DNA from 3 places in the Brenneria tiliae genome. Region 2 is predicted to be linked to each of the others. Evidence: predicted binding sites of a transcription regulator. Region 2 holds the regulator's gene; each other region holds the start of a gene.

The links. Region 2 encodes sigma-54, which starts transcription at its own class of promoters, with help from an activator protein. Its sites were predicted from a motif close to GTTGGCACANNTTTCGCTNT; they were not measured.
Region 1: a site for sigma-54 is predicted at 2,100-2,119, ahead of glnK (P-II family nitrogen regulator). Genes of this name have one in related genera too.
Region 3: a site for sigma-54 is predicted at 3,226-3,245, ahead of glnA (glutamate--ammonia ligase). Genes of this name have one in related genera too.

Annotation. Positions count from the first base shown of each region.
Region 1 covers NZ_JAKPCB010000095.1:202,028-211,792, reverse strand. Annotated here, with positions in the region: gene MFP24_RS09605 (SmdA family multidrug ABC transporter permease/ATP-binding protein) at 1-93, shown strand, start outside; gene MFP24_RS09600 (SmdB family multidrug efflux ABC transporter permease/ATP-binding protein) at 86-1,867, shown strand; gene glnK (P-II family nitrogen regulator) at 2,207-2,545, shown strand; gene amtB (ammonium transporter AmtB) at 2,582-3,868, shown strand; gene tesB (acyl-CoA thioesterase II) at 3,958-4,827, opposite strand; gene MFP24_RS09580 (YbaY family lipoprotein) at 5,138-5,689, shown strand; gene MFP24_RS09575 (MGMT family protein) at 5,717-6,037, opposite strand; RNA gene ffs (signal recognition particle sRNA small type) at 6,217-6,313, shown strand; gene MFP24_RS09565 (HHA domain-containing protein) at 6,593-6,796, opposite strand; gene tomB (Hha toxicity modulator TomB) at 6,853-7,221, opposite strand; gene ykgO (type B 50S ribosomal protein L36) at 8,058-8,201, opposite strand; gene MFP24_RS09550 (type B 50S ribosomal protein L31) at 8,220-8,468, opposite strand; gene MFP24_RS09545 (efflux RND transporter permease subunit) at 8,649-9,765, opposite strand, start outside.
Region 2 covers NZ_JAKPCB010000097.1:223,927-233,691, reverse strand. Annotated here, with positions in the region: gene pmbA (metalloprotease PmbA) at 1-1,332, shown strand, start outside; gene npr (PTS phosphocarrier protein NPr) at 1,356-1,628, opposite strand; gene rapZ (RNase adapter RapZ) at 1,625-2,482, opposite strand; gene ptsN (PTS IIA-like nitrogen regulatory protein PtsN) at 2,616-3,089, opposite strand; gene hpf (ribosome hibernation promoting factor) at 3,195-3,482, opposite strand; gene rpoN (RNA polymerase factor sigma-54) at 3,505-4,938, opposite strand; gene lptB (LPS export ABC transporter ATP-binding protein) at 4,991-5,716, opposite strand; gene lptA (lipopolysaccharide ABC transporter substrate-binding protein LptA) at 5,720-6,292, opposite strand; gene lptC (LPS export ABC transporter periplasmic protein LptC) at 6,273-6,839, opposite strand; gene kdsC (3-deoxy-manno-octulosonate-8-phosphatase KdsC) at 6,836-7,402, opposite strand; gene kdsD (arabinose-5-phosphate isomerase KdsD) at 7,471-8,457, opposite strand; gene MFP24_RS12260 (calcium/sodium antiporter) at 8,512-9,477, opposite strand.
Region 3 covers NZ_JAKPCB010000092.1:12,636-22,400, forward strand. Annotated here, with positions in the region: gene glnG (nitrogen regulation protein NR(I)) at 1-473, opposite strand, end outside; gene glnL (nitrogen regulation protein NR(II)) at 482-1,531, opposite strand; gene glnA (glutamate--ammonia ligase) at 1,739-3,148, opposite strand; gene typA (ribosome-dependent GTPase TypA) at 3,517-5,340, shown strand; gene yihX (glucose-1-phosphatase) at 5,488-6,096, shown strand; gene dtd (D-aminoacyl-tRNA deacylase) at 6,165-6,602, shown strand; gene fabY (fatty acid biosynthesis protein FabY) at 6,645-7,586, shown strand; gene MFP24_RS06285 (AsmA family protein) at 7,615-9,309, opposite strand; gene MFP24_RS06290 (nucleobase:cation symporter-2 family protein) at 9,595-9,765, opposite strand, start outside.

The DNA of each region.
Region 1 (9,765 bases), on a different contig from region 2:
CAATCCGGCTGGTATCGGGACATGTACCGTTATCAACAGTTGGAAGCCGCGCTGGATGACGCGTCGCCGGCCGAAGGGGAAAAGGATGAATAGCCCGCGCAAGCTCTGGCCGACGTTAAAACGGCTGCTGGCCTATGGCTCACCGTGGCGCAAGCCGTTGGCGCAGGGCGTCGTGATGCTCTGGGTGGCCGCCGCCGCCGAGGTTTCCGGCCCGGTTTTGGTGAGTTACTTTATCGACCATCTGGTGGCGCAGGGGGAGTTTCCGCTGGCGTTGGCGGCGGGACTGGCCTCGGCCTATCTGCTGTTGCAGATTCTGGCGGCGCTGCTGCACTATTTCCAGCGGCTATTGTTTAACCGGGTGGCGGTCGGGGTGGTGCAGCAACTGCGTATCGACGTTATGGATGCGGCGTTGCGTCAGCCGCTCAGTACTTTTGACACCCAGCCGGTAGGTCAACTGATATCGCGCGTCACCAACGACACCGAGGTGGTGAAGGATCTGTACGTGATGGTGGTGTCGACGGCCTTGCGCAGCGCGGCGCTTATCAGCGCCATGCTGGTGGCGATGTTCAGCCTGGATTGGCGGATGGCGCTGGTGGCCCTGACTATTTTCCCGGCGGTGCTGATCGTTATGCTGATCTATCAGCGTTACAGTACGCCGATTGTGCGCCGGGTGCGCAGCTATCTGGCGGATATCAACGACGGTTTCAATGAAGTTATCAACGGCATGGGCGTGATTCAGCAGTTTCGCCAGCAGGCCCGATTCGGCGAACGCCTGGGCGGCGCCAGCCGGGAGCATTATCGGGCGCGCATGCAGACTCTGCGCCTTGACGGGTTCCTGCTACGTCCGTTGCTCAGCCTGTTTTCCGCCATGGTGCTATGCGGTCTGTTGCTGCAATTTGGTTTTAGCGCCGTGGGTTCGGTCGGCGTCGGCGTGCTGTATGCGTTTATCAATTACCTGGGGCGTCTAAATGAACCGCTAATTGAGCTGACCACTCAGCAGTCCATGCTGCAGCAGGCGGTGGTGGCCGGCGAGCGCATCTTTGAACTGATGGACGGCGTGAAGCAAGGCTATGGCGGCGATGAGCGCATGCTTACTCAGGGGCGCGTGGAGATCGACGACGTCTCCTTCTCTTACGGTAGCGGCAAAAACGTTTTGCAACATATTTCCCTGACTATCCCTGAGCGCGGGTTCGTGGCGCTGGTTGGGCATACCGGCAGCGGCAAAAGCACCCTGGCCAATCTGCTGATGGGGTATTATTCGCCGGATAAAGGCGAAATTCGTCTGGATGGACGTCCGCTGCAAACCCTGTCGCATCAGGTACTGCGCCAGAATGTCGCCATGGTGCAGCAGGATCCGGTGGTGCTGGCCGAATCCATGTATACCAACGTCACCCTGGGGCGCGATATCAGCGAAGAGGAAGTATGGCGGGTGCTTGATATTGTGCAGCTATCCGAACTGGTGCGTTCGTTCCCTGAGGGGTTGCATACCTGCATTGGGGAGCAGGGGAACAATTTGTCCACCGGGCAGAAACAGCTGCTGGCGATCGCCAGGGTGCTGGTGCTAACCCCCAAGATCCTGATATTGGATGAAGCCACGGCGAATATTGATTCCGGTACGGAACAGGCGGTGCAGAAAGCGCTGAGCGTCATCCGCGACCAAACGACGCTGATTGTCATTGCTCACCGGCTATCGACGATCGTCGAGGCCGACGCCATTATGGTGCTCCACCACGGACAGACCGTCGAACAGGGCACCCACGAGCAGTTGCTGCGCCGGCAGGGGCGTTATTACCAGATGTATCAGCTGCAGCTGGCGGGAGAAGAGCTGGCGGTTACGCTGACTAACGAGTCTGCCGCCACGCCGTGACCGGATGCACCCAGAAGTACAAGAGAAAACCCGAGGCAGCCGGCTGCTTCGCACCATCACCAAGCATATTCATGCGGTTTTTCGTCTTCATGCACTGAAATTACGCGCGGCGCACCGTAGTGGTGCGCCGCGTGCCCCGCTTTTTTGGTTTTTTTCCCCCAGAGATGATTTTTCCCCCGGTTAACCGACCTGAACCGCGTTCTTTGCGCTGATATCCGTCGGTTAAATCATTTATGGCACAGCCTTTGCTTTATTTACCGCGTGAAGATAATCCGAAATGAGAGTAATCCGAGATAGCGGCGGGCGAAAGTCTGAACTTAACGGTTAGGGGGATGATGAATGAAACTGGTTACTGTGGTGATAAAACCATTCAAGCTGGAGGATGTGCGTGAGGCCTTGTCTTCCATCGGCATTCAGGGACTTACCGTCACTGAAGTGAAGGGGTTTGGACGTCAGAAAGGGCATGCCGAGCTGTATCGCGGCGCGGAATACAGCGTTAACTTTTTGCCGAAAGTGAAAATCGATATCGCGATTGCCGATGATCAACTGGACGAAGTCATTGATGTCATCAGCAAAGCGGCCTATACCGGAAAAATTGGTGACGGTAAGATTTTTGTTGCTGAATTACAACGGGTTATTCGTATTCGTACTGGCGAAACTGACGAAGCCGCACTTTAACACCCGGCTTAGATGCGTAAATAGGGATGGATGAAAATGAAAAAACTTGTCTCCTCATTGGGTCTTGGTGTGGCTGCTTTGCTCCCGTCCTGGGCGATGGCCGCGGCACCAACGATCGATAAAGCGGATAATGCTTTTATTATGATTTGTACCGCGCTGGTACTTTTTATGACTATACCTGGAATCGCGCTGTTTTATGGCGGTTTGATTCGCGCCAAGAACGTCCTTTCCATGCTGTCACAGGTGATAATTTCTTTTGCGCTGGTGTGTATTTTATGGGTCGTCTACGGCTATAGCCTGGCCTTTAGCGAAGGTAACGCTTTCTTCGGCGGTTTTTCCAACTTCCTGCTGAACGGGATCGCCGTCGATTCGATTACCGGTACATTCTATCAGTACGTGCACGTGGCCTATCAGGCTTCATTCGCCTGCATCACCGTGGCGCTGATTGTGGGAGCCATCGCCGAGCGTATCCGTTTTTCCGCGGTGCTGATCTTCGTCGCGCTGTGGCTTACTTTCTCTTACCTGCCGATGACCCATATGGTGTGGGGCGGCGGCTATCTGGCCGCTGACGGCGCGCTGGACTTCGCCGGTGGCACGGTGGTGCATATCAACGCCGCGGTCGCCGGTCTGGTCGGCGCCTACCTGTTGGGCAAACGTGCCGGTTTCGGTAAAGAAGCGCTGAAGCCGCACAATCTGCCGATGGTGTTTATCGGTACGGCGATCCTGTATATCGGTTGGTTCGGCTTTAACGCCGGTTCCGCCGGTGCGGCAAATGAGATTGCCGGTCTGGCCTTCCTGAATACGGTGGTGGCGACCGCCGCGGCGATTCTGGCATGGGTTGCCGGCGAGTGGCTGGTACGCGGTAAGCCTTCGCTGCTGGGTGCCTGTTCGGGCTGTATCGCCGGTCTGGTCGCCATTACGCCAGCCGCCGGGACGGTGGGCGTCGGCGGGGCGCTGATTATCGGCCTGGCCGGTGGTTTTGCCGGCCTGTGGGGGGTAACCGTACTGAAAAGATGGCTGCGCGTTGATGACCCCTGCGATGTGTTCGGCGTTCACGGCGTCTGCGGTATCGTAGGTTGTATTCTGACCGGCGTATTCAGCTCCGCGTCTCTGGGCGGCACGGGGTATGCGGAAGGCGTGACAATGGCTCACCAGGTTTGGGTACAGCTGTTCAGCGTTATTGTCTGCTTCGTGTGGTCCGGCGTGGCGGCCTTCATCGCTTTCAAAGTGGCCGATCTGGTCGTTGGGCTGCGCGTACCGGAAGAGCAGGAGCGCGAAGGTCTGGACGTCAACAGCCATGGCGAGAATGCCTACAACCAGTAAGTAGTTAGTGTGAATATATTGGGCAGGGCGCAGGATAATCTCCGCGCCCTGTTTTTTTATTTATGACGGGCCGTCGCAAGCGACGGCGGCTATTTGCCCGCGGAGAGGCGGCGCATAACGCCTTCCTGTACGCTGGAGGCGACCAGTACGCCTTCGCGAGTATAAAACTGTCCGCGTACAAACCCCCGGGCGCCCGAGGCGGAAGTGCTTTCCACGCTATACAGCAGCCAGTCATCGAGACGGCATGGGCGATGAAACCACATCGAGTGGTCGATGGTGGCAACCTGAATACCCGGTTCCAGAAAGGCGATGCCGTGCGGCTGTAATGCGGTTAACAGAAAATTGCAGTCGGATGTATAGCCAAGCAGATATTGATGCACGAGTTCATCGTCCGGCAGCGGACCGTTGGCGCGGCACCAGACATGCCGTATCGGTTCTTCCACTTTCCCTTGCAGCGGGTTATGAAATTTTACCGGGCGCATCTCGATGGGTCTCGGCTGGGTGAACTTATCACGAAACTGCGGCGGCAGCAGGTGCGCCATGCTTTGCGCAATATCCTGCTCCGATCGGAGCTCTTCCGGCGGGGTAACCACCGGCATCACATTTTGATGTTCAAAACCCTCTTCATGGCTCTGGAAGGAGGCCGTCATATAGAAAATCGGCTTGCCATTCTGGATGGCGCTGACCCGGCGCGCGCTGAAACTATTGCCGTCGCGCAGATTTTCCACATCATAAATAATCGGTTTGCGGCTATCGCCCGGTAACAGGAAGTAGCTGTGAAATGAATGGATGCCGCGCTCCGTCGGCACGGTCTGTTTGGCCGCTGACAGCGACTGGCTTACCACCTGTCCGCCAAAGACCTGACGCAGTCCTAAATCATCGCTTTGTCCCCGGAATAGCCCTTCCTCAATTTTTTCCAGATTCAGGAGGTCGAGAAGGTTTTTTAATGCCTGGCTCATGCTGTCGGCCTCATTGGTTGCACGTTATTTAGAAAGAGAAAACCCATCACGCATTTTAAATCGGGGGCTAACGGGTTGATATAAGTAATTTAAATCATAAACCAGGAAAATATCAGAATTTTGTACCATCATTATTCTATTAAGTAACCCATACTACTTATACCCTTCATTTTTTCAGGTTGCAGGTGTGTTCCCGGTCCCTGGGGGGTTATTTGATTGCTCCCTTCCCGCACCCTGAAGTCTATTGGGTATAGCGAAAGCCGGTTTCTTTGTACCGGCATTCCGACAATAATAAAAGGAGACTGATCGCATGAAATTATGGCATATCGCAGGTGGAATCATGGTATCGATGACGTTGACCGCTTGTGCAGATAAGAGTGATTATGGCGTTTCTCCTCATACCGGCGCGCCGGTAACATCCAGTTCCGCTCAGCATGCAACCATATCCCAGCCGGCCGTTACCGGGACGGTGAATATTCGTCAGCGCATCGCCTTACCGGCCAATGCGGTGGTAACGGTGACGGTATCCGATGCGTCGCTGGCGGATGCGCCTTCAAAAGTGATTACCCAGCGAGTCACCCGTACCGAGGGGAAACAGGCGCCTTTCCAGTTTGTGTTGCCGTATAATCCGGGCGATATCCAGCCTAAAGCGCGCATTTTACTCAGCGCGGCCGTGGCGATAGATAACCGGGTGGTGCTGGTGACGGAGAATGTTTTACCGGTTATCACCAATGGTGTGAATAATGCCGATCTGGTCCTGGTGCCGGTACCCTCCGTGCCTTTACCCGCACACAGCTCGGCGCCGTTGTCGTCGGAATCGCCGTCAATAACGCCACCACAACCGGTTCAATCCGCCTGGTGATTTATCTAAACGGTATGCGCCGCGGTTTTACGGCGCGTACCGCCAACGGAACCTGTCAAGATCGATTCTCCCCTCTCGGGTAAAGCGCACCCCCTCAGCCCGCAACGCTGATTTCTGACGCTGATGGTCGCCGCCCACCAGCGATATCTCACCTTTGCGGTTTATCACCCGGTGCCAGGGGAGCTTACTGTCCTTGGGCAAGCGTTTTAGCACCCCGCCGACCTGTCTCGATGCTCGAGGAGAGCCGGTCAGCAGCGCCACGTCGCCATAGGTCGCCACTTTCCCGTAAGGAATCGCCGCCACGATTTGAAAAACGCGTTGGCGAAAATTGTCGTTTTCCCCTGTCATCCAAGGCTTCCTGTATTTCAATTGGTAAGGTAAATAATGTAGAACCTATAGTGGCATAGCGTGCTGGGCAAGAAAACAACGTTCAGACGGCGTTAGCTTGCAATTGGCCTGTCCATCACCCATAATGCCCGTCGCTCTGTTGTAACGAACGTTTGACGGAGCACTGTCAATGGGGGCCCTGTCGGTTCTCCCGCAACACTAACCTGTGGACTCGGTCAGGTCCGGAAGGAAGCAGCCGCAGCAGGAGACGTGTGTGCCGGGATGTAGCTGGCATGGCCTCCACCAATTTCTACCTACCCGCCATTCACTCGACAAGCCTTCCTGTCACTCGAATTATTTAAGTTATATATCTGTTTTATTGCTGATTGGGGATAAGATATATCGATTTAATAATCTTTATAAAAAAGCAGGATTCTAATTATTTCTTTTATCAGAAATACAGTTTGTTACAAATGCTGCTTTATTCAAGCGTTAAAAAGACAATAGAAACAAAGGCCGATAATGTTATCGGCGCAATGTATTTTATATCTGGGCTGATGTACTTTGCGTCAAAAATTAACGGACGTATTTCCACACTGCGGTAGGGACTTTGTCGTAAAGTTTGTTCATCGTCAGTTCTGCCAGACGATGATCTGCCGCGGAATAGAACATCTCCAGTTCATCGTTAGAGAGCTCATACTTGTTTTTCTCTATAACGCGTTCCAGCGTGTCAATGGTTGTGCATTTACGCAAACGCATCAAATAATCGATTTTTTTCATGTTGGCCTTTATGCGAACAGTACCTGGTGGTTAATAAATATAAGATAAATTATTGCTTAAGTTTTAGCAGGCGTACAGATGTTCCCTTCTGAGAACATTCCGAATAATCTTTTTTTAGATTTCTGCCATCCGCGCAGCTCGGCATCATTGATGCCGTAGTTGCTAAATAGTACGTAGGTATCATCTAAATACTGTTCAACCTGCTGAGAAAGCTCGCTTTCATTAGGATACTTTATTTTAAATGTCAGAATAAATGTAGCTATATGCTCGATAAGTTCATTTAACTGGAGGTTGATCGCAGATGTTGGATCATTGACCCAGCCGTGACTACTATCGCCTAACGTTGCAACGCTTTCATCGCATAGATTTTCACATAAGAATCTGAGTTGGGCAATATCATAATGTTTGGGTGTGTACTCATCCATATCAATCCCTCCGTTAAGCCGTTATTCAGTAACGCCTGACAAACAGGCAGACTGACAAAACTCATAAGAGAATAGTCTTGACCATGCTTCTACAATCATGGTGTCTATACCCGTCATACTTCAAGCTGCAGGTGCGTTGGCTGCATTACTCGGCCCCTCCCTGGGCCTCGCCCCGTTGGGGCCGCTGCAAGCAGCGTTCAAATCTGCTCCAGGCAGATTTGTCAGTCACCCGAATCACTTAGCTGTGTAAGCTCATCGGGATTAAATGAGAGACATCCTGTCTCTCACCGGAGGCCAGCCGTTGGCTGGTCAAATTCGTTCCCGACGAATTTGTCCTTCCCTTGCCGCCTTCCTGCAACTCGAATTATTTAGGGTATACAAGCAATATTTCAACGTCTGGGATTTCGACAACCACAATTTAGCCCGCAATGGTTTTTGCACCTCCCGATATCACAGAATATCTTTTGGTTTTAATGAAAACAAGTGACGCTCATGGTATGCCGCGCTGACGCAGGTCATGACGCACTGTATATAACTATAGCAAAAGAGCCGCCAAGATTCGCGGACATTAGAGAAGGTTTTTTGCGCTATTTGTGATGATTAAATCACAAAACTTTTCGGTTAAGGAATAGTGGGTGAGTAATATTAGTTTATTAAACGGGGTTGTGGATAGATCGCATTTCGATGGCCTGAGGAGGATGGCCGGTTATCCGCGGGTATAAGAAAACATATAATCTCTCTCATTATCCTATTGTTTTTTATTGTTTTATTTTTGTGCTTTAAAAGGCTCTGTGACAGATATAACAGAGCCGTGGTGAATTGTTACAGGAAATGGATTAGCGTTTTTTCTTTTTCCTGCCCTGTACGGCGTTAAAGCGCGGGTTGGTTTTACATATTACGTAGATACGTCCGCGGCGGCGTACCACGATGCAGTCTTTATGGCGGTTTTTCGCCGAGCGCAGCGAGCTAAGCACCTGCATTTGAATCTCCTCGCTTGTTTACTTGAAGAAATGGCCGAAGCGCTGCTGAAAGCGGGCGGTGCTGCCCTCTTTGGCATACTCTTTCTGCTTCCCGGTGTAGTAAGGATGGGACGCAGAAGAAACATCAATGGTGACGTAGGGATAACTCACGCCTTCCAATTCGATGGTGCGCTCGGTTTTGATGGTTGAACCGAGCCTGTAATAGGTATCGGCGCTGGTATCATGAAACACCACGGTCCGATAGTCAGGATGAATGCCTGTTTTCATATCGCCTCAATTGTTATGTTATAACATAACTTAATATTGCGCTTTTTTATTGTGAAGATCAACCATGATATTTATCGGAGCGGGGCTGGTTCAGCGCGTGGGTTGCGCGCGAGCTATGCAATAGGGGGAAGGGGAGTAAAAAAAAGGCCGCGGTTGCGGCCTTTTCAAATAGAGAGCGGATTAGTGATGTTCTATATGCTGGTTGGGGTGCTCAACATCTTCGTTTTTCTTGCCGAAGCGGCGGCGCACCACCACGAAGAATACCGGAACGAAGAAGATGGCCAGCACGGTTGCGGTAATCATCCCGCCCATTACGCCGGTACCAACGGCGTTCTGCGCGCCGGAACCCGCGCCCGAGCTGATAACCAGCGGCACAACCCCGAGGATAAAGGCCAGGGAGGTCATCAGGATGGGGCGCAAACGCATGCGCACCGCATCCAGCGTCGCCTCGATCAGGCCTTTGCCTTCTTTCTCCATCAGGTCCTTGGCGAATTCGACGATCAGTATGGCGTTCTTCGCCGATAGCCCAATGGTTGTCAGCATGCCCACCTTGAAGTAGACGTCGTTTTCCAGCCCGCGCATGGAGGCGGCAACCACCGCGCCCAGAATCCCCAGCGGTACGACCAGCATGACCGAGAAGGGAATCGACCAGCTTTCATACAGGGCGGCCAGACACAGGAACACCACAATCAGCGAGATGGTGTAGAGCGCCGGGGCCTGGTTGCCGGACAGCCGTTCCTGATAGGACATACCGGTCCATTCATAGCCAATCCCCTGCGGCAGCTTGGTGACGAACTCTTCCATCAGCGCCATGGCTTCACCGGTACTTTTACCCGGCGCGGCCGCCCCCTGAATCTGCATGGACGGCTGGCCGTTATAGCGTTCCAGACGCGGCGAGCCGTATTCCCAGTGGCTTGTCGAGAACGAGGAGAAGGGCACCATCTGACCGTTGCTGCCGCGCACATACCAGTTTTTGATATCGTCCGGCAGCATACGGAACGGCGCGTCGCCCTGTACGTAAACTTTCTTCACCCGGCCGCGGTCGGTAAAGTCATTCACATAGGTACCGCCCAATGCCGTCGCCAGCGTGGCGTTGACATCCGACAGGGCTACGCCCAGCGCCTGCGCTTTTTCCTGATCGACAGTAAGCCGGAACTGCGGGGTATCTTCCATGCCGTTAGGGCGTACCTGCACCAGCGTATCCGAGCGCTGCGCGGCCATACCCAACAGTTGGTTACGCGCCTCGGTGAGTTTTTCATGCCCCAGGTTGGCCTGGTCGATCAGCTGGAAGTCAAAG
Region 2 (9,765 bases):
ATCACTCAGGTTGCACAACAGCGTAAAGCGCTGGAACAGGCTGTCGCACAGGCGCTGGAACTGGCGCGTGCGGGTTCGGATGCGGCGGAAGTCGCGGTGTCGAAAACGACGGGAATTGGCGTTAGCACCCGCTATGGTGAGGTGGAAAACGTTGAATTCAACAGCGACGGCGCGCTGGGGATTACGGTGTACCACCAGCAGCGCAAGGGCAGCGCGTCATCGACCGATCTCAGCCCGGACGCCATTGCCCGCACCGTGCAGGCCGCGCTGGATATCGCCCGCTATACCTCGGTCGATCCGTTCGCCGGCCCGGCGGATAAAGACCTGCTGGCGTTCGATGCGCCGGATCTGGATCTGTTTCATCCGTCGGAGCTGGATGCGGAGCGGGGGATTGAACTGGCGGCCCGCGCGGAACACGCCGCGCTGCAGGCCGATAAGCGCATCACCAATACCGAAGGCGGCAGCTTTAACAGCCACTATGGGATTAAGGTTTTCGGCAATAGCCACGGTATGCTGCAAAGCTACTGTTCCAGCCGCCACTCCATGTCCAGCTGCGTGATCGCCGAAGTGAACGGCGATATGGAGCGCGACTACGCCTACACCATCGGCCGCTCGCTGGATGAGTTGCGTACGCCGGAATGGGTCGGCGCGGAGTGCGCGCGCCGCACCCTATCCCGTTTGTCGCCGCGCAAGCTGCCGACCATGCGGGCGCCGGTGCTGTTTTCCGCCGAAGTGGCGACCGGGCTGTTCGGTCATCTGGTCGGCGCCATCAGCGGCGGCAGCGTGTACCGTAAATCCACCTTCCTGCTGGATAAGCTCGGTCGGCAGATCCTGCCCGAGTGGCTGACGATTGAAGAGTTGCCGCACCTGCGCAAAGGGCTGGCGTCAACGCCGTTCGACAGCGAAGGGGTGCGCACCCGGCAGCGGGAAATCGTCAAAGACGGCGTATTGCAAACCTGGCTGCTGACCAGCTACGCCGCCCGCAAGCTGGGGATGAAGAGCACCGGCCATGCCGGCGGCATTCATAACTGGCGTATTGCCGGACAGGGGCTGGGTTTTGACGCTTTGCTCCGGCAGATGGGCAAGGGATTGCTGGTGACCGAATTAATGGGCCAGGGCGTGAGCGGCGTTACCGGGGATTATTCCCGCGGCGCCTCGGGTTTTTGGGTGGAAAACGGTGAAATCCAGTATCCGGTCAGCGAGATTACCATCGCCGGCAATCTGCAAGAGATGTTGCGCAATATCGTCACGGTCGGGGATGATATCGAAACCCGCAGCAATATCCAGTGCGGTTCGGTGCTGCTGCCGGAGATGAAAATCGCCGGAGAGTAGAGCGGGAGGCGCCAGTCCGGCGTTTATTCTTCGTCGAATCCGGCTTCGAATAGCTCGATCACGGCGGCCAGCGCCTGCGTTTCATCCGGGCCGCTCGCTTCCACTTCGATAAGACGGCCTTTGGCCGAGTCCAGCATCAGCATGGCGATCACGCTGCTGGCCTCGGCTTCGATGCCGCTGTCGTTGCGCAGGATCACCTCGGCGTTGAAGCTTTGCACCAGTTCGAACAGTTTCATGGCGGGCCGGGCATGCATACCCAGCCTGTTTTTGATTTCCACGGTGTGTCGGACGGTCATGACGGCTTGCGTTTTTCCAGCGTGCGGTGGCGCGACTGCACGTTTTTGCCGCGCGAGCGGAAGTAGTCGGCCAGCTGTTCCGCAATATAAACGGAACGATGTTTGCCCCCGGTACAGCCGATGGCCACCGTCAGGTAGCTGCGGTTATTGGTTTCCAGCATCGGCAGCCACAGTTCCAGATAGCTGCGGGTCTGATAAATAAAATTATGCACTTCGGTATGGCGGTCGAGAAAGGCCGCCACCGGCTTGTCCAGACCGGTCATCGGGCGTAATTTCGGGTCCCAGTGGGGGTTGGGCAGGAAGCGCACGTCAAACACGTAGTCGGCGTCGATCGGGATGCCGTGCTTGTAGCCGAAAGACTCGAACACCATCGTCAGTTCGCGTTCCCGTTTGCCGAGCAGGCGGGTGCGCAGCATTTCAGCCAGCTCGTGCACCGACATTTCGGAGGTGTCGATGATCAGATCGGCGCGTGAACGCAGCGGCTCCAGCAGATCGTTTTCCTGATCGATGGCGCTTTCCAGCGACAGATTCTTGCTGGACAGCGGGTGCAGACGGCGGGTATCGCTGTAACGGCGGATCAGCGTATTGCGATCGGCATCCAGAAACAGCAGCTGTGGGGAGAAGCTTTGCGGCAGCTGGGCCATGGCGTGCTCAAAGATTTCCGGCGACTCCGGCATATTGCGCACGTCGATGCTGACCGCCGCGGAGATATTGCGCTCAGCCAGCGTAGCGGCCAGTTCCGGCAGCAGAACCACAGGAAGGTTGTCTACACAGTAGAATCCCATATCTTCCAGCGCGCGCAGGGCTACGGATTTTCCTGAGCCCGAGCGACCACTGACGATCATCAGCACCATCTGGCGATTCCCCCCTGGCAGCGTGATGGCGACCTGTCGCTGCCATTGTTTTGATCATGATTGTTTGCACGATGAATGGTTGGAAAACGGTGATTACCGATCGTGCCGCCATTGCTCATCATCACCACCTGATTTAACCGGCTTCCGTCATAATCTGATACAGCGCTTCATCGCTTTGCGCGGCGCGCAGACGCCGGCAAACGGTTTTATCGGCCAGTCGCCCGGCGACCAGCGATAGCGTATGTAAATGGGTTTTACATTGTTCTGCCGGAACCAGCAAGGCAAAAAGCAAATCGACGGGCTGGTTGTCAACGGCGTCGAAGGCGATAGGCTGTTCCAACTGGATAAATACCCCGACCGCGCCCAGGGCGTTGTCGTCCTCGAGCTTGCCATGCGGGATGGCGATGCCGTTGCCGATGCCGGTGCTGCCCATGCGTTCCCGCGCCAGGAGGGCGTCAAAGATAATCTGCGAAGACAGATTAAGCTGCCTGGCCGCCAGTTCGCTGATAATTTCCAATGCCCGTTTTTTACTTTGGCAGTGGACGGAACTTCGGGTGCACTCGGGACGTAACACGGTGCTGAGCTGCAAAACGGGATCGTTGTTCATTTTATCTTCACTTGATCACTTGACGACGCTTCCACTTCCGGTGAGCCCGGCCCGGGTATTTTGTGGGCCGGGTCTGTTCCCCGCCCGTTCGGGCCGGGAGAAAAATCAGTGCTGTTTAAGCTTATCCTTGTGCTTGTTTAGCTGCCGGGCCAGTTTATCGATCAGCAAATCAATGGCGGCGTACATATCTTCCGCTTCTGATGTGGCATGCAGCTCTCCGCCGTTAACGTGCAGCGTGGCTTCGGCGATTTGTTGTACTTTCTCCACTTTAAGTACCACGTTGACCAGATTGATACGGTCGAAGTATTGCTCTAATTTGGCGAACTTTGTATTCACGAAATCGCGCAGCGGCGGCGTAATTTCGATGTGGTGTCCGGTAATGTTTAGCTGCATAGCGTCTTCCTTCTAGTTGAGATCAAACCAGTTGTTTACGCTGATTTGATGGTGGGATAGATAAAGACTCTCGGTATTTCGCCACCGTACGCCGCGCCACGATGATGCCCTGCTCGGAGAGCAGCGTGGTGAGCTTACTGTCGCTTAAAGGTTTGGCGGGATTTTCCGCAGCGATTAACTTTTTCACCAGCGCCCGGATGGCGGTCGACGAGGCTTCGCCCCCGCTGTCGGTATTCACGTGGCTGGAGAAGAAATATTTTAGTTCAAAAATGCCGCGCGGACTGTGCAGAAACTTCTGCGTGGTGACGCGGGAAATGGTGGATTCGTGCATATTCACCACCTGGGCGATATCAGCCAGCACCATCGGCTTCATAAATTCTTCCCCGCGATCGAAAAAGTCCTGCTGCTGTTCGACAATGCAGCGGGTGACTTTGAGCAGGGTATCATTACGGCTTTCCAGGCTTTTTATCAGCCAGCGGGCTTCCTGCAAATGGCTGCGGATAAACTGGCCGTCGCTGTCGCTGCGCGTGCTGTTGCCCAGCGCGGCGTACTGCTGATTAATCTGCAATCGGGGAACGCTGTCGCTATTCAATTCGACCACCCAGCGTCCCTGAATTTTGCGCACCAGCACGTCGGGGATGACATATTCCGACTCCCCGGTATTGATTGACTGCCCCGGACGGGGGTCGAGAGACTGAATCAGCGCCAGCGCTTCCTTCAGGATCTCTTCTTTCAGGCGGGTGGCGCGGATAAGGCTGCGGAAATCATGATTCGCCAGCAGGTCGAGATGGTCGCCGACAATCAGCCGGGCCTCGCCAAGGCGGGGGGTATCCTCGGCAAACTGCGAAAGCTGAACCAGCAGACAATCGCGCAGATCGCGCGCGGCGACGCCAACGGGATCAAAGCGTTGTACCCGCTTGAGCACCGCCTCCACTTCATCCAGCGTGACGCTTTCATCCCCGATGCTGTCGAGAATGTCTTCCAGCGGCACGGTGAGATAGCCGGTGGTGTCCACGGCGTCGACGATGGAGGTGGCGATGGCCGCGTCGGTATCCGAAAACGGCGTCAGCTCCACCTGCCACATCAGGTAATCCTGCAGAGTCTGGGTGGTTTCACCCTGGTAGATCGGCAGTTCCTCGTCCCGATAGTCGGTGCCGGTGCCGGAAGGCGTGCCGGCGGAATAAATTTCGTCCCAGGTGGCGTCGAGCGGCAACTCCTCCGGCATATCCTTGTGCTCAAGCGCTTCACCGGTGTCCAGCGAGTCGCTGTCGACGGTCTCGAATGACTCTATTTCTTCGTGGTTGTCCGTTTGCTCAAGCAACGGATTACTTTCCAGCGCCAGTTGAATCTCTTGTTGCAGTTCAAGCGTGGACAGTTGCAGCAGACGGATGGCCTGTTGTAGCTGTGGAGTCATGGCCAGTTGCTGGCTAAGCCTGAGTTGCAAACCTTGCTTCATGTAGCGCCGACGTCCTTACTTACTATATCGTTCAATGAAAAATCCTACCCTATCAGAGTCGGAAGCCTTCGCCCAGATAGACGCGTTTGACCTGTTCGTCGGCCAGTATCTCGGTAGGGGAGCCGTGAGCGATTAAATGTCCCTGACTGACGATATAGGCGCGCTCACAGACATCCAGCGTTTCGCGGACGTTATGATCGGTAATCAACACGCCCAGTCCGCTGTCGCGCAGATGCTCGATTATTTTTTTGATATCAATCACCGAAATGGGATCGACGCCGGCAAAAGGCTCATCCAGCAGGATGAATTTGGGATTCGCCGCCAGCGCGCGGGCAATTTCCACCCGACGCCTTTCCCCACCGGACAGCGATTGTCCCAGACTATCGCGCAAATGAATAATATGGAATTCTTCCATCAGCTCGTTGGCGCGGTCTTCCTGCTGCTCCGATGTCAGATCCTTACGGATCTGCAATATCGCCATCAGATTGTCATACACGCTCAACCGGCGGAAGATGGACGCTTCCTGGGGTAGGTAGCCGATCCCTCTCAGCGCGCGATCGTGCAGGGGCAGCAGGCTGATGTCTTCGTCATCGATCACAATCCTCCCTTCATCGCGTTGCACAATCCCCACCACCATATAGAACGTGGTGGTTTTCCCGGCGCCGTTGGGGCCCAGCAGGCCGACAATCTCACCGGAATTGACGGTCAGGCTGACATTTTTCACGACCTTACGGCCTTTATACGCCTTGGCCAGATTTTCTGCGATTAATGTTGCCATAAATTATTCAGTGACTCGTGGTTGCGGTTGCTGAGCAGGGGAGGATTGCCCCTTGTTATCTTTCTGCTGAAGCTGCGAGGGGACCAATACCGTCGTTACGCGTTTGCCTTTGTCGCTGAACGCCTCCATCTGCTGTTGCTTCACCAGATAGGTGATACGGTCGCCTTTGACATTGCTGTCCAGCTGCTCCAGATAGGCATTGCCGGTCAGCGTCAGAAAATCTTTCTCCAGTTCGTAGCGGATTTTCTGGGCGTGGCCCTTCACCGGCTTGCCGTTGTCCTGCATCTGGTAAAACGTGACCGGATTGCCGTAGCCTTCGACCACCTCTCGGCCTTGCTCGCCCTGCGGACGAATCACCACCACCTTATCCGCCTTCACCTCAATGGTGCCCTGCCTGACCACCACGTTGCCGGTGAAGGTTACTGTGTTGCCTTGCATATCAAGGGCCTGCTGGGCGGAATCGATATGAATGGGCTGCTCGCTGTCCCCGGTTACGGCGAAGGCCGGAATGCTGAAGGCGAACAGCGAGCTGGCGAACAGAGCATGACGCATCGGGTTATTTGTGTTGAATTTCATAAGAAGTTTTTACCTTTTCGATCAACTCGGCTGTCTTTTCACGCAGATTACCACGCATTTTCATCCCGTTTGAGGTGAAACTGGCGCCGTATAGCGTGACTTCATCGTCGGAGGAGACGTCCTGCGTCACCAGATTAACCTGGGCATTGTCCGTTTTTATCCGCTCCAGCTGCGAGTCATTGGTCAGACTGTTGACCTCGACGTGACCGTACAGATAGAGCATTTTGTCTTTGGTCAGCTTGGCGCGATCGGCGCGCACCGACCAGGTGGCGGTACCCTGTTCGTTAAACAGCGTGGCGACCGGGGCGGTAAACCAGCTCAGCTGCTCGTCATTGAAATATTCCGCTTTATCGGAAATCAGTCGGTAACTCAGCTTCCCGGCGGGGCTGTAAACCCGCGTCGCGGTTTTCTCGCTGGTGTAAACCGGCACGGCGTTATCCTGATTATCGGGCGGGGGCGCCGCGTCGCGATCGGCGAAATTCCAGCCGATCAGCACGAGAGCCAGCAGTGCCAGCAAGGCTGTCAGCCAACGCTTTGTTTTACTCATATCGACAACCCTTTGGCATGCTCCAGCTTATTCTGTGAGAACAGAATCAAATCGCAAAGTTCACGCACCGCGCCGCGTCCGCCGGCGATGCGGGTGACGTAGTCGGCGCGCGGCAACAGCAGCGGATGCGCGTCGGCGACGGCGACGCTTAAGCCCACCTGGGCCATCACCGGCCAGTCGATCAGATCGTCGCCGATGTAGGCGACCTGCCCGACCGTCAGCGACAGTTTATCCAACAGATCGTTGAAGGCCAAAATCTTGTCCGATTGCCCCTGATAAAGGTGGGCGATCCCCAATGTCTTACAGCGATCGACGAGCATATTGGCGGTGCGGCCGGTAATGATGGCGACTTCAATACCCGACGTCAGCAAACAGCGGATACCGTAGCCATCCCGCACGTTGAACGTTTTCAGCTCTTCGCCCTGATTGCCCATGTAAATCAGGCCGTCGGACAGTACGCCGTCAACGTCGCAGATCAGCAGACGAACGTCGCGGGCCTTATCCAGTACCTGCCGATCGACCGGTCCGTAACAGGTATCGGTTTGCGCCCTGATTTCACTCATGCATGTTTATCCTCTATACCCTACAGTATTTAACGCGCCGTGCGTGGTTTGTTGGCCGCCATGTTGTATCACACCACGCCGGCGCGCAGCATATCGTGCATATGAACGATGCCGACCAGACGATCGTCCTCCGCCACCAGCAGCGACGTAATATGGCGTGATTGCATCAGGTTCAGGGCATCCACCGCCAGCGTTTGCGGCGTCACGCGGATACCGCCGGCGGTCATCACATCGGCAATACGCGCGCTGTTCAAGTCGATTCCCATATCGAAAATCCGCCGCAGGTCGCCATCGGTGAAGATGCCCTGGATTTTCATATCCGCGCCGCAGATTACCGTCATCCCCAGATTTTTGCGCGTAATTTCCACCAGGGCGTCACGCAGGGAGGCGTCATGGGAGACGTGCGGGATCTCGTCGCCGGCGTGCATGATATCGCTGACGCGCAGCAGAAGCTTGCGTCCCAGCGCGCCGCCGGGGTGGGATAGGGCGAAATCTTCGGCGGTAAAGCCGCGCGCCTGTAACAGCGCGACGGCCAGCGCATCCCCCATCACCAGCGTGGCGGTGGTGCTGCTGGTCGGCGCCAGCCCGAGCGGACAGGCTTCCTGCGGAACACGAACGCACAGATGGATATCGGCGGCTTTTCCCATGGTGCTTTCGGGGTTGCCGGTCATGCAGATCAGGAACACCTGCAGACGTTTCAGCACCGGGATCAGCGCCAGAATTTCATGAGATTCGCCGGAGTTGGAAATGGCGATCACGATATCGTGCGGGGTAACCATGCCCAGATCGCCGTGGCTGGCCTCGCCCGGATGAACGAAGAAGGCCGGCGTGCCGGTACTGGCGAAGGTGGCGGCCATTTTGCGGCCGATATGGCCGGATTTCCCCATGCCCATCACCACCACTTTCCCTTGGCAGTGGAATATTTTTTCGCCGGCCCGGGTGAAGTTGTCGTCAATGTACTGGTCCAGCTGCGCCAGCCCGTCGCGTTCAATCTTCAGTACCTGCTTGCCGGCCTGCTGAAAATCAAAACCGGGCTGTAGTTCAAAATGTGACATACCTGGATAATCCTGCTTGTTTTGATGTTCTGGTTAATAGTTCCGACGTTCTGCTCAGGGAAACAGGAACAACGCCGCCAGGTAGGCGACGAAGGCGCAAAGCAACAGCGCGCCAGCGCGTTGTCCGATGCGGCGTTTCCGGCTGAGGCACAGCGCCGTCAACAGCGCGCTGGCGCCCAGCATGACCCAATAATCGCGCTGGAAGGCGAGCGGATTGAGTACGCCCGGCGAAAGCAGCGCCGGTACGCCCAGAACGATGGCGATATTAAAAACATTGGAGCCGATAAGATTGCCCAGCGCAATATCATCTTCTTTTTTCAGGGTGCCGACAATGGCGGTCGCCAGCTCCGGCAAACTGGTGCCGACCGCCAGCACGGTCAGGCCGATGGTCAGTTCGCTGATATAAAAATGGCGGGCGATCACCGTGGCGTTATCGATCACCATGCGGGCGGCCATGGGTAAAATAATCAGGCCGAGAATAAGCCATAGCACGGCCACCGTCTGGTTGCTGTCTTCCTGCGGCAATTCCGCCAGCTGTTCGCGGGTCAGGCTATCGACGCCGTCCTGCTGCGCCTGGCGCGCCATTCTGATCATCAGCAGCATAAAGAGTCCGGCGGCAATCAGCAGCAGCGCGCCGTCGGCGCGGCTCAGATAGCTATCATGCAGTAAAAAACCGCACAAAACGGTGACCAGCAGCATAGGCGGGAACTCCCGGCGCAACAGGGCGGAGTGTACCGTCAAAGGACGAATCAGCGCCGCGCTGCCGAGAATTAACAGAATATTCGCAATATTGGAGCCCAGCACGTTGCCGACCGCCATATCGATCTGGTCGCTTAGCGCCGCCGTGACCGAGACGATCAATTCCGGCAGGGAGGTGCCGAAGCCGACGATGGTCATGCCGATAATCAGCGGCGGGACGCCAACAGAACGCGCGAGAACCGCCGCGCCGTAGACCAGGCGATCGGCGCCGTAGACCAGCAATACTAAACCAACAATCAAGAGTACTGTCGCAAAGAGCATGCGGCGTCCTTTATAAGGTATAATCACCCGTTGATAAACCAGCCGTTCCGGACGAATTTTGCCCAAAGAGGGTGCTTTTCATGATTAGCGCTAATTCTGACCGCGCGGGGCGGAAAAGTAAAACCTGCGGCGGTTTTGTTTCGCCTCTTTGGACAAGAACTTACCGTAATTTTTTGTAAAATTCGCACCTTGAGCGAGTACAACCGTTAGGCTTTACGGATGAGTTCATAGGACGGTTATCCGTCAAAAACCAGCGATCGTATGCAACACGCTGATCGGTAAGGAATA
Region 3 (9,765 bases), on a different contig from region 2:
AGGCGACCGATAATGCGGAATACATCCTGCATCGCCGGCGCTTCGCCGATGATATCCGTTGTCGGGCCGTTAATCGGCTGGCTGCGAACGGGCTGCTGTTGCTCCTGATAATGGCTGATGGCGCGCTCAACCAACGCCACCGCCTCATCAATATCGAACGGCTTGGGTAAATAATCAAAAGCTCCCTGTTGATAGGCGCTGACCGCCGCATCAAGATCGGAATGCGCGGTCATAATGATGACCGGCAGCATCGGATGCCGCTGTTTTATTTGCTGCAATAACGCCAGTCCATCCATTCCCGGCATGCGGATATCGGATAACAGTACGTCCGGCGTTTGCGTCGTCAGCGCGTGCAGAACCTGGTTTCCGTTATCAAATGTGGCGCAGGTCAGGCCTGCACCAGTGAGCGCGCGTTCGAGCACCCAACGGATGGAGCTATCGTCATCGACAATCCAGACTATCCCTCGTTGCATTGTGAACCTCACTGGCGAATGGGCAGGTAAACCGAGAATTCGGTATGACCCGGCCAACTGTTAAATTCAATTTTACCGGAGTGCTGATCGATAAGGTTGCGGGCAATCGATAATCCCAGACCGGTGCCGCCTTCGCGCCCGCTTACCATCGGGTAAAACAGCGTATCCTGTAGCTGAGCGGGAATGCCGGGGCCGTCGTCTTCAATATCGATACGAGCGGCAAGACGATAACGTACGCCGTGCAGGGTGAGCTGAAAGGCGGTGCGGGTACGCACGGTGATGGTGCCGCCCGCTTCACCCAAAGCCTGCAACGAATTACGGGTGATATTCAGCAACACCTGCTCAATCTGGTCCGGGTCATGCGTCAGCTCCGGCAGGCTGGGATCGTAATCTTTAACCAGCGTCACGTTGTCTGGCTTTTCTAATGAAACGAGTTTACATACCCGCTCCGCGACCTGATGAATGCTTTGCGTGACGTGCAGTCCCGGTTGCTGCGGGCCGAGCAGGCGATCCACCAGATTACGCAGGCGATCCGCCTGTTCGATGATGACTTTGGTGTATTCGGTCAGCGCCGGATCGGGCAGTGCCTTGGAGAGCAGCTGCGCCGCGCCGCGCAACCCGCCAAGCGGATTCTTGATCTCGTGAGCCAACCCCCTGACCAGATCGCGGGCGGCCTGCTGTTGCGCATGCTGGAGCTGTTCCTGACTCAGGCGGCGCTGGTTATCCATCGGCGCCATTTCCAGCAGAATGAAGTTATTTTGTATCCGTTGGGCGGTAAGCGACATGATGTGCGCTTTGCCGTCGACAACAATCGTGACTTCGTTATCCGTAAAACCTTGCCCTGAATCCAGACTTTCACGCATCAAATCTATATTCAGAGAAAAATATCCCAGCAGCTCCGGCAGCGGCGTACCGGACAATTTACGCGAGCTTTGCGCCAGTAGCTGTTGCGCCGCCGGATTGGAATAATGAATAGCCAGATCGTTATCCAATAACAAGATACTGTTTATTAAAGAATTTAGGATCTGCCCAGCATCGGGCAGCGTGCCTGTTGCCATAACGCAGACTCCTGCACCCTATTGGTGCATAGTAGTGTAGATGATGGATATGATGCCGCAACTCCAGAACCGGTGGAGAAAAAAGCCCATCCTAAAGATGGGCTGAAAAGTTTCCACGGCAACAAAAAAATTTTACCAGCCTGACGGTAACCCAAGCGTCAGCACGATTAGGTTACCGTTTTACCGTACGGCTAATCGCTGCGGCGATTAAACGCTGTAGTACAGTTCGAACTCAACCGGATGCGGCGTCATGCGCACGCGGTCGTTTTCCGCTTTACGCAATTCGATATAGGCATCAATGGTATCGTCGGTGAATACGCCGCCACGGGTCAGGAATTCGCGATCGGCATCCAGCGCGTTCAACGCTTCTTCCAGCGAACCGGCTACGGTTGGGATTTCGCTCGCTTCTTCCGGCGGCAGATCGTACAGGTTCTTATCCATGGCGTCGCCAGGATGGATCTTGTTGATGATGCCGTCCAGACCGGCCATCAGCAGCGCGGAGAAGGCCAGGTAGGGGTTGGCGGCCGGATCCGGGAAGCGAACTTCGATGCGGCGCGCTTTCGGGCTGGCCACTACCGGAATACGGATGGAAGCGGAACGGTTACGGGCGGAGTAGGCCAGCATGACCGGCGCTTCGTAGCCAGGAACCAGACGTTTGTAGGAGTTGGTGGCCGGGTTAGTCAGCGCGTTGATGGCTTTCGCGTGTTTGATGATACCGCCGATGTAGAACAGCGCGATTTCAGACAGACCGCCGTATTTGTCGCCGGAGAACAGGTTTGCGCCGTCCTTGGACAGAGACATATGGCAGTGCATACCGGAACCGTTGTCGCCGAACATGGGTTTCGGCATGAACGTTGCGGTTTTGCCGAAGGCGTGCGCGACGTTATGAACGACGTATTTGTAGATCTGGATTTCGTCGGCTTTTTTGGTCATGGAGTTGAAGCGGGTGGCCACTTCGTTCTGACCGGCGGTGGCGACTTCGTGGTGATGCGCTTCAACCACCAGGCCCATTTCTTCCATGGTCAGACACATGGTGGAACGGATGTCCTGCGATGAATCGACCGGAGGTACCGGGAAGTAACCGCCTTTGACCGCCGGACGGTGGCCTTTGTTGCCGCCTTCGTATTCTTTGTTGGAGTTCCAGGCGCCTTCAATGTCATCAATGGTGACATGAGAGCCGGAGATGCTGCTGCCGAAACGAACGTCGTCAAACAGGAAGAATTCAGGTTCCGGCCCAAACAGTACGGTATCGGCGATACCGGAAGAGCGCAGGAAATCTTCAGCGCGTTTGGAGATGGAGCGCGGATCGCGGTCGTAACCCTGCATGGTGCCCGGTTCCAGAATGTCGCAGCGGATGATCAGCGTGCTTTCTTCATAGAAAGGATCAAGGACGGCAGTGCTGACATCCGGCATCAATACCATGTCGGATTCGTTAATGCCTTTCCAGCCGCCAATCGAGGAACCGTCAAACATTTTGCCTTCTTCAAAGAAGTCGGCGTCAACTTGGTGAGCCGGAATGGTGACGTGCTGTTCTTTGCCTTTGGTATCAGTGAAGCGTAAATCAACGAACTTCACATCATGTTCTTTCAGCAGCGTCAAAACGTGTTCTGCGGACATACTTGCTTCTCCCGGTTGTCATTTATCGTCGTGGAACGAATATCGTTGTGGATTGATGTTATTGCTGTGAGTAGACTAAAGCTAAAAGTGTGCCAACTTTTTAAATTAGTGCAATGTGTTGCCCTTTGGGGGTTTCCCGTCAAGACGCGCTGCACCATTATAGCTGATAGCACCAAACCGGTGCTTTATTGGTAATTAACCGCACCAACATGGTGCATTGGTGGGCGCTTGTAGCGTTTTTGCACCGTGAAAGGGATCACAAAGTAAGCAGCATCAGGTTGTTTATCATAGATGCTTGTGATCTTGTTTAGTCCCTCGATTAATACGTGTACAATAGCGCGCTATTTCTAAATGCCTGAGGCAAAGCTGTGATCGAAAATTTGCGTAACATCGCCATTATTGCGCACGTTGACCATGGGAAAACCACCCTGGTCGATAAGTTGTTGCAACAATCCGGAACTTTCGGAGAACGCACTGAAGCAACCGAACGTGTAATGGACTCCAACGATTTGGAGAAAGAGCGTGGAATTACCATCCTCGCCAAAAATACCGCCATTAATTGGAAAGACTACCGCATCAACATCGTGGATACCCCGGGACACGCCGACTTCGGCGGCGAGGTTGAGCGTGTAATGTCGATGGTTGACTCGGTGCTGTTGGTTGTTGATGCGATGGATGGCCCGATGCCGCAGACTCGTTTCGTGACCAAAAAAGCATTCGCTAACGGTCTGAAGCCGATCGTGGTTATCAACAAGGTTGACCGCCCTGGCGCGCGTCCCGACTGGGTGGTCGATCAGGTGTTCGACCTGTTCGTGAACCTGGATGCGACCGATGAGCAGCTCGATTTCCCTATCGTTTATGCCTCCGCGTTAAACGGTATCGCCGGTCTGGATCATAACGACATGGCCGACGACATGACGCCGCTGTTTGAAGCCATCGTCGAACACGTTGAATCACCGAAGGTTGACCGTGACGGTCCGTTGCAGATGCAAATCTCCCAGCTGGACTACAACAACTATGTCGGCGTTATCGGCATCGGCCGCATCAAACGCGGCGTGGTTAAGCCTAACCAGCAGGTTACGGTTATCGACAGCGAAGGGAAAACCCGCAACGGCAAAGTCGGTAAGGTCCTGGGACATATGGGTCTGGAGCGTATCGAAGCCACCCTGGCGGAAGCGGGCGATATCATTGCCATCACCGGCCTGGGCGAACTGAATATTTCCGACACCATCTGCGATCCCGCCGCGGTTGAAGCGCTGCCGGCGCTGAGCGTGGACGAACCGACGGTAACCATGTTCTTCTGCGTCAATACCTCGCCGTTCTGCGGTAAAGAAGGGAAGTATGTGACCTCGCGCCAGATCCTTGAGCGTCTGAATAAAGAGCTGGTTCACAACGTGGCGCTGCGCGTGGAAGAGACCGAAGATGCGGATGCGTTCCGCGTGTCCGGCCGCGGCGAGCTGCACCTGTCGGTGCTGATTGAAAACATGCGCCGTGAAGGGTTTGAACTCGCGGTATCGCGTCCGAAGGTTATCAACCGCGTTATCGACGGCCGCAATCAGGAACCGTTTGAAAACGTGACGCTGGATATCGAAGAGCAGCATCAGGGCGCCGTTATGCAAGCCATGGGCGAGCGCAAAGGCGATGTGAAAGACATGATCCCGGACGGCAAAGGCCGTATCCGTCTGGATTATCTGATCCCTGCCCGTGGTCTGATCGGCTTCCGTACCGAGTTTATGACCATGACCTCCGGCACCGGTCTGCTGTATTCCACCTTCAGCCACTACGATGACGTGCGTCCGGGCGATATCGGCCAGCGTCAGAACGGCGTGCTGATCTCCAACGGTCAGGGCAAAGCGGTGGCGTTTGCGCTTTATAGCCTGCAGGATCGCGGCAAACTGTTCCTGGGTCACGGCGCGGAAGTGTATGAAGGCCAGATCATCGGCATTCACTCCCGTTCCAACGACCTGACGGTGAACTGTCTGACCGGTAAGAAACTGACCAACATGCGTGCGTCCGGTACGGATGAGGCAACCACGCTGGTGCCGGCGATTAAAATGTCGCTGGAACAGGCGCTGGAGTTTATCGATGATGACGAACTGGTCGAAGTTACGCCGCAGTCCGTCCGTTTGCGTAAGCGTCACCTGACCGAGAACGATCGTCGCCGCGCGAACCGCGGTGGTAAAGAGAGCTGATTTTTCAGTGCGTTTTACCCTATAACAGGGCGCCTTCGGGCGCCCTGTGCTTTTTCTGATATTCCACGCTTTGATCTTCCCCGCTGTTCAGTTTTACCATTTCCCGCTACAGTGAAAACCCTGCGGTTACATCAGAAGGAAGGTGCCATGCTTTATATCTTCGATTTGGGTAATGTCGTTATTGATATCGATTTCAACCGGGTGCTGGGCGTCTGGAGCAAGCTGAGCAGCGCGCCGCTGGCAACGCTGAAAGAGCGTTTTGTGATGGGCGAAACCTTTGAGCAGCATGAGCGTGGCGAAATCACCGATGAAGCCTTTGCCGAACGGTTATGTCATGAAATGGGCATCTCTCTGAGTTTTGAACAGTTTTCCGCGGGATGGCAGGCCATTTTCGTCGCCTTGCGTCCTGAAGTCATCGATATCATGCGGCGGCTGCGTCAGGAAGGGCATCGGGTGGTGATCCTTTCCAACACCAACCGCCTGCATTGCGCGCATTGGCCGGCGCTGTTTCCTGAAGTGGAGCAGGCCGCCGATCGTCTTTATCTCTCTCAGGATATCGGTTTGCGTAAGCCTGAAGCGGCCATCTACCGCCATGTCCTGACGCAGGAAGGCGTGACGGCCGATCAAGCCGTCTTCTTTGATGATAATCCCGCGAATATCGCCGCGGCGCAGGCATTGGGCATCCACAGCATTCTGGTGACCGATCGTCAGGCGGTGCCGGATTATTTTGCCTCGCTGGCGGTGACCAGCGAGTAACCTGGGTTTATGGCGCGCTGTTGCGGTAAATCTTTCCAGAATAGTGAAAACGGGAGCGGTAAGGTTCAATGATCGCGTTAATTCAGCGAGTTTCCAGCGCCAGCGTGACGGTGGAAGATAGCGTCGTCGGGAAGATCGGCAGCGGATTGCTGGTGCTGCTGGGGGTTGAGCACGGGGATGATGAACAAAAAGCGGCGCGGCTTTGCCAGCGGGTGCTGGGTTATCGAATATTCAGCGATGATAATGGCAAAATGAATCTCAATGTGCGCCAGGCGGGCGGCAGCGTACTGGTGGTATCGCAATTTACGCTGGCGGCGGATACGCAGAAAGGCATGCGGCCCGGTTTTTCCCGCGGCGCGCCCCCCGCAGAGGCCGAGCGCCTGTATCACTATTTCGTCGGGCAGTGCCGCGAACGGGATATGCACACGGAAACCGGGCGTTTTGCGGCGGATATGCAGGTTGCATTGGTTAATGACGGGCCGGTGACGTTCTGGCTGCAAGCGTAAAGGCGGCAACGGCCGGCCACTCTTTTTTTATGAGGCATGTTTATGTATCACCTGAGAGTACCTGAAAGCGCAGAAGAACTTGATGCGTACTATCAATTCCGATGGGAGATGCTGCGTAAACCGCTGCACCAGCCGCTGGGCTCGGAGCGTGACGCCTACGACGCGCTGGCGCATCATCAGACGGTGGTGGACGAACAGGGGCGGCTGGTGGCGATCGGCCGGCTGTCCATCAATGCCGACAACGAAGCGGCCATCCGGTTTCTGGCCGTTCATCCCGACGTGCGGGGAAAAGGGCTGGGAACGCTGCTGGCGATGACGCTGGAGTCGGTGGCGCGTCAGGAAGGGGTAAAGCGCGTCGTCTGTAGCGCCCGCGAGGATACGGTGGGCTTTTTCTCCAAGCTCGGTTTTATGAATCAGGGGGAAATCACCGCGCCGCAAACCACGCCGATACGCCATTTTTTGATGATCAAGCCGGTGGAGACGCTGGATGATATTCTGCACCGCCCCGACTGGTGCGGGCAGTTGCAGCAGGCCTGGTATAATCGCATTCCGCTCAGTGAAAAAATGGGCGTGCGCATAAGCCAGTATACCGGCCAGAAATTTATCACCACCATGCCGGAAACCGGCAATCAAAACCCCCATCACACGTTATTCGCCGGCAGTATGTTTTCTCTCGCCACCCTGACCGGCTGGGGATTGATCTGGCTGCTGCTGCGTGAAAGGCATTTGGGCGGAACCATTATTCTGGCCGACGCGCATATTCGCTACAGTACGCCGGTAAGGGGCAGGCCGAGCGCCATTGCCGATCTCGGCTCGTTAAGCGGGGATTTGGATCGCCTGGCGCGGGGACGTAAAGCCAGGGTGCAGTTAAATGTGGAGCTGTACGGCGACGATAAAAAAGGCGCGCTGTTCGAGGGCGTCTATATGGTATTGCCCCCCACGCCGAAAGAGCCGCTGGAGCAGGGCGGCTCCGAAATCAGATGACGGCGGCCCGTCACCTGATACGGTCGGTTTACTGCGGCGTTTCCGTTACGGCGCCCTGATGCATCTGCTGCCTGATTGGCTGCCCGTCGCCGCCAACGCCCTGCAACGAGCCGTTTAACGTCGGTTTCAGCGGCGTACCGGCGGCGAGCCGCCCGTTCAGCTGTAGCTGTAGATTGGCGTTGTCAGCCGAAGCCGCTTCCTGAGCGGGCCACCCCCAGCGGGTTAAAATATCCGCCGGGACGGAGCGCCCGCTCAGCGTAAGCGAAAATGCCCGGTCAGGGCGTTGATCGATCGTCGTTTTGGCCTCCAGCAGGCCGTTTTGCGTAAAGGCGCTAAGGTCGGTAAGCGAGATCTGGCGGTCGTCGGCCGTTAACGCCAGCGACGGCCGGCGGACATCGACCTTATTGAAGGTCGCATCGCTGGCGTTCAGGTTCAGCGAACCGGCCCACACGCCCCACTGATGATGGCGGGCCAGCAGCAGGTCGCTGCCGTATCCGTCCAGCGCGGTAAGCTGAAAAGGGAAATCCGGATTGATATCAATCAGCAAATTACGGTTGGCGGTGAATTTTTTCACCGCCACTTCCGCCAGCCAGTCCGGCAGCGCGGTTTGCCAGCGCTGACGCCAGTCGCCGGGTAAGGTGTATTCCATGCCCGCGACGACAAACTCGTCCAGCTGCAAACGGCGACCGCTGCGCTGCCAGTTACCGTCGGTGCGCAGCAAACCGCCTTCCCAGCGGGTGGTGAACTGTTTGATTTCAACCCCGTCGGGAGAGAGTGCCAGATTAACGATAGGGTCGATGAGATGCATATTGCCGTTAACGATGTCGGTGGCGTTGAACGACAGTTCGCCGTCGTCGCTTTGCCAGTCGTCCTGTTTGAAGGTGACGTTGCGCAGCGTAACGTCGAGATCGATAAACGCCCATCCCGGCCCTTCGATACGGGCATCAATCAAATCAAAGCGGGAAACGGCGACGGCGGGCAAAGCGGTGATCGGTTGCCAGAACTCCCGGATGGTTCTTGGCGTTTGCAAACGCACCTTGCTGAGACGCAGGTTGTCGATTTGCCAGCTCCCGTCTTCCGCCCGGCTGGCGCTGCCGGTTAACTGGCCTTGCGCCACGTCCGCGCCGAAGTTGCCCAGGGTGAGCTGATTCTGATTGATTTTGCCCTGTACCAGCACCTGGCTGGCGGGGATGTCATTAAGCCGCAACGAACGGGCGCTGAGTTGGAAATTCCCCTGCCTGCCTAACAGGCGACCCGCTTCAGGCCGCCAGGGCATAATGCCGCCGTTGACCTGTTGACCGTTTAAATGCCAGTCGTCGTCCTGCGCCTGAATCGCCATGGTGCGCAGCTGTAATACGTCCGCTTCGATTGGCAGGGATGCCGCGGTCGGCGACAGGTTCAGCGTGCCGCCTTCCAGCTCCAGACTGGCGAAATGACGCGGCTCGGTTATCTGACGCGCGCTCAGCCCGGCGGAAACCTGTTTGGCGGTGAGCGTCGGCGGCTGATTTTTACGACCAAAGATGACGTCTTGCAGCACAATGCGAGCGGGCTTGGACCAGCTATGGTCGATTTTCCCCAGGGAGACCTGATAGTCCGTGTTTTGATTTACCCAATTGCCGATGCGCGCTGAAGCCCAGCCGGTTTGCAGTAATACGTATAATATTACCAGCGCCAGCAATGCCAGCAGCAGTAGGGTCAGCAATAATTTCCCGATAAATCTCATCGTGTCAGTCCATGTCAATCGTCAGGGATAACTGTTTTTATGCCGCAATTACCTTAAAGGCTCAACAGATAATGCAGTTACAGACAGTAAAAAGCGACCGGTGTTGCATCGGCGGTCGCTTTTATCCCGATACCCGTCATACTTCAAGCTGCAGGTGCGTTGGCTTTCCTCACTCACCCCGGTCACTTACTGGTGTAAGCTCCCGGGGATTCGTTGCGTCGCCGCCTTCCTGCAACTCGAATTATTTAGGGTATACATAACAGAAATTATTGACGCGGATACAAATTATTTTTCGTCGTGGGGGAAAACCAGATTCAGCACAATCGCCGTAATACCGCCGGCGGCGATGCCGGAAGAGAGCAGGGTTTTCATCCAGTCCGGCGCAAATTGCAGAATCAGCGGTTGCTGCGAAACGCCCAGCCCCACGGCCAGCGAGAGCGCGATAATCATGATGGC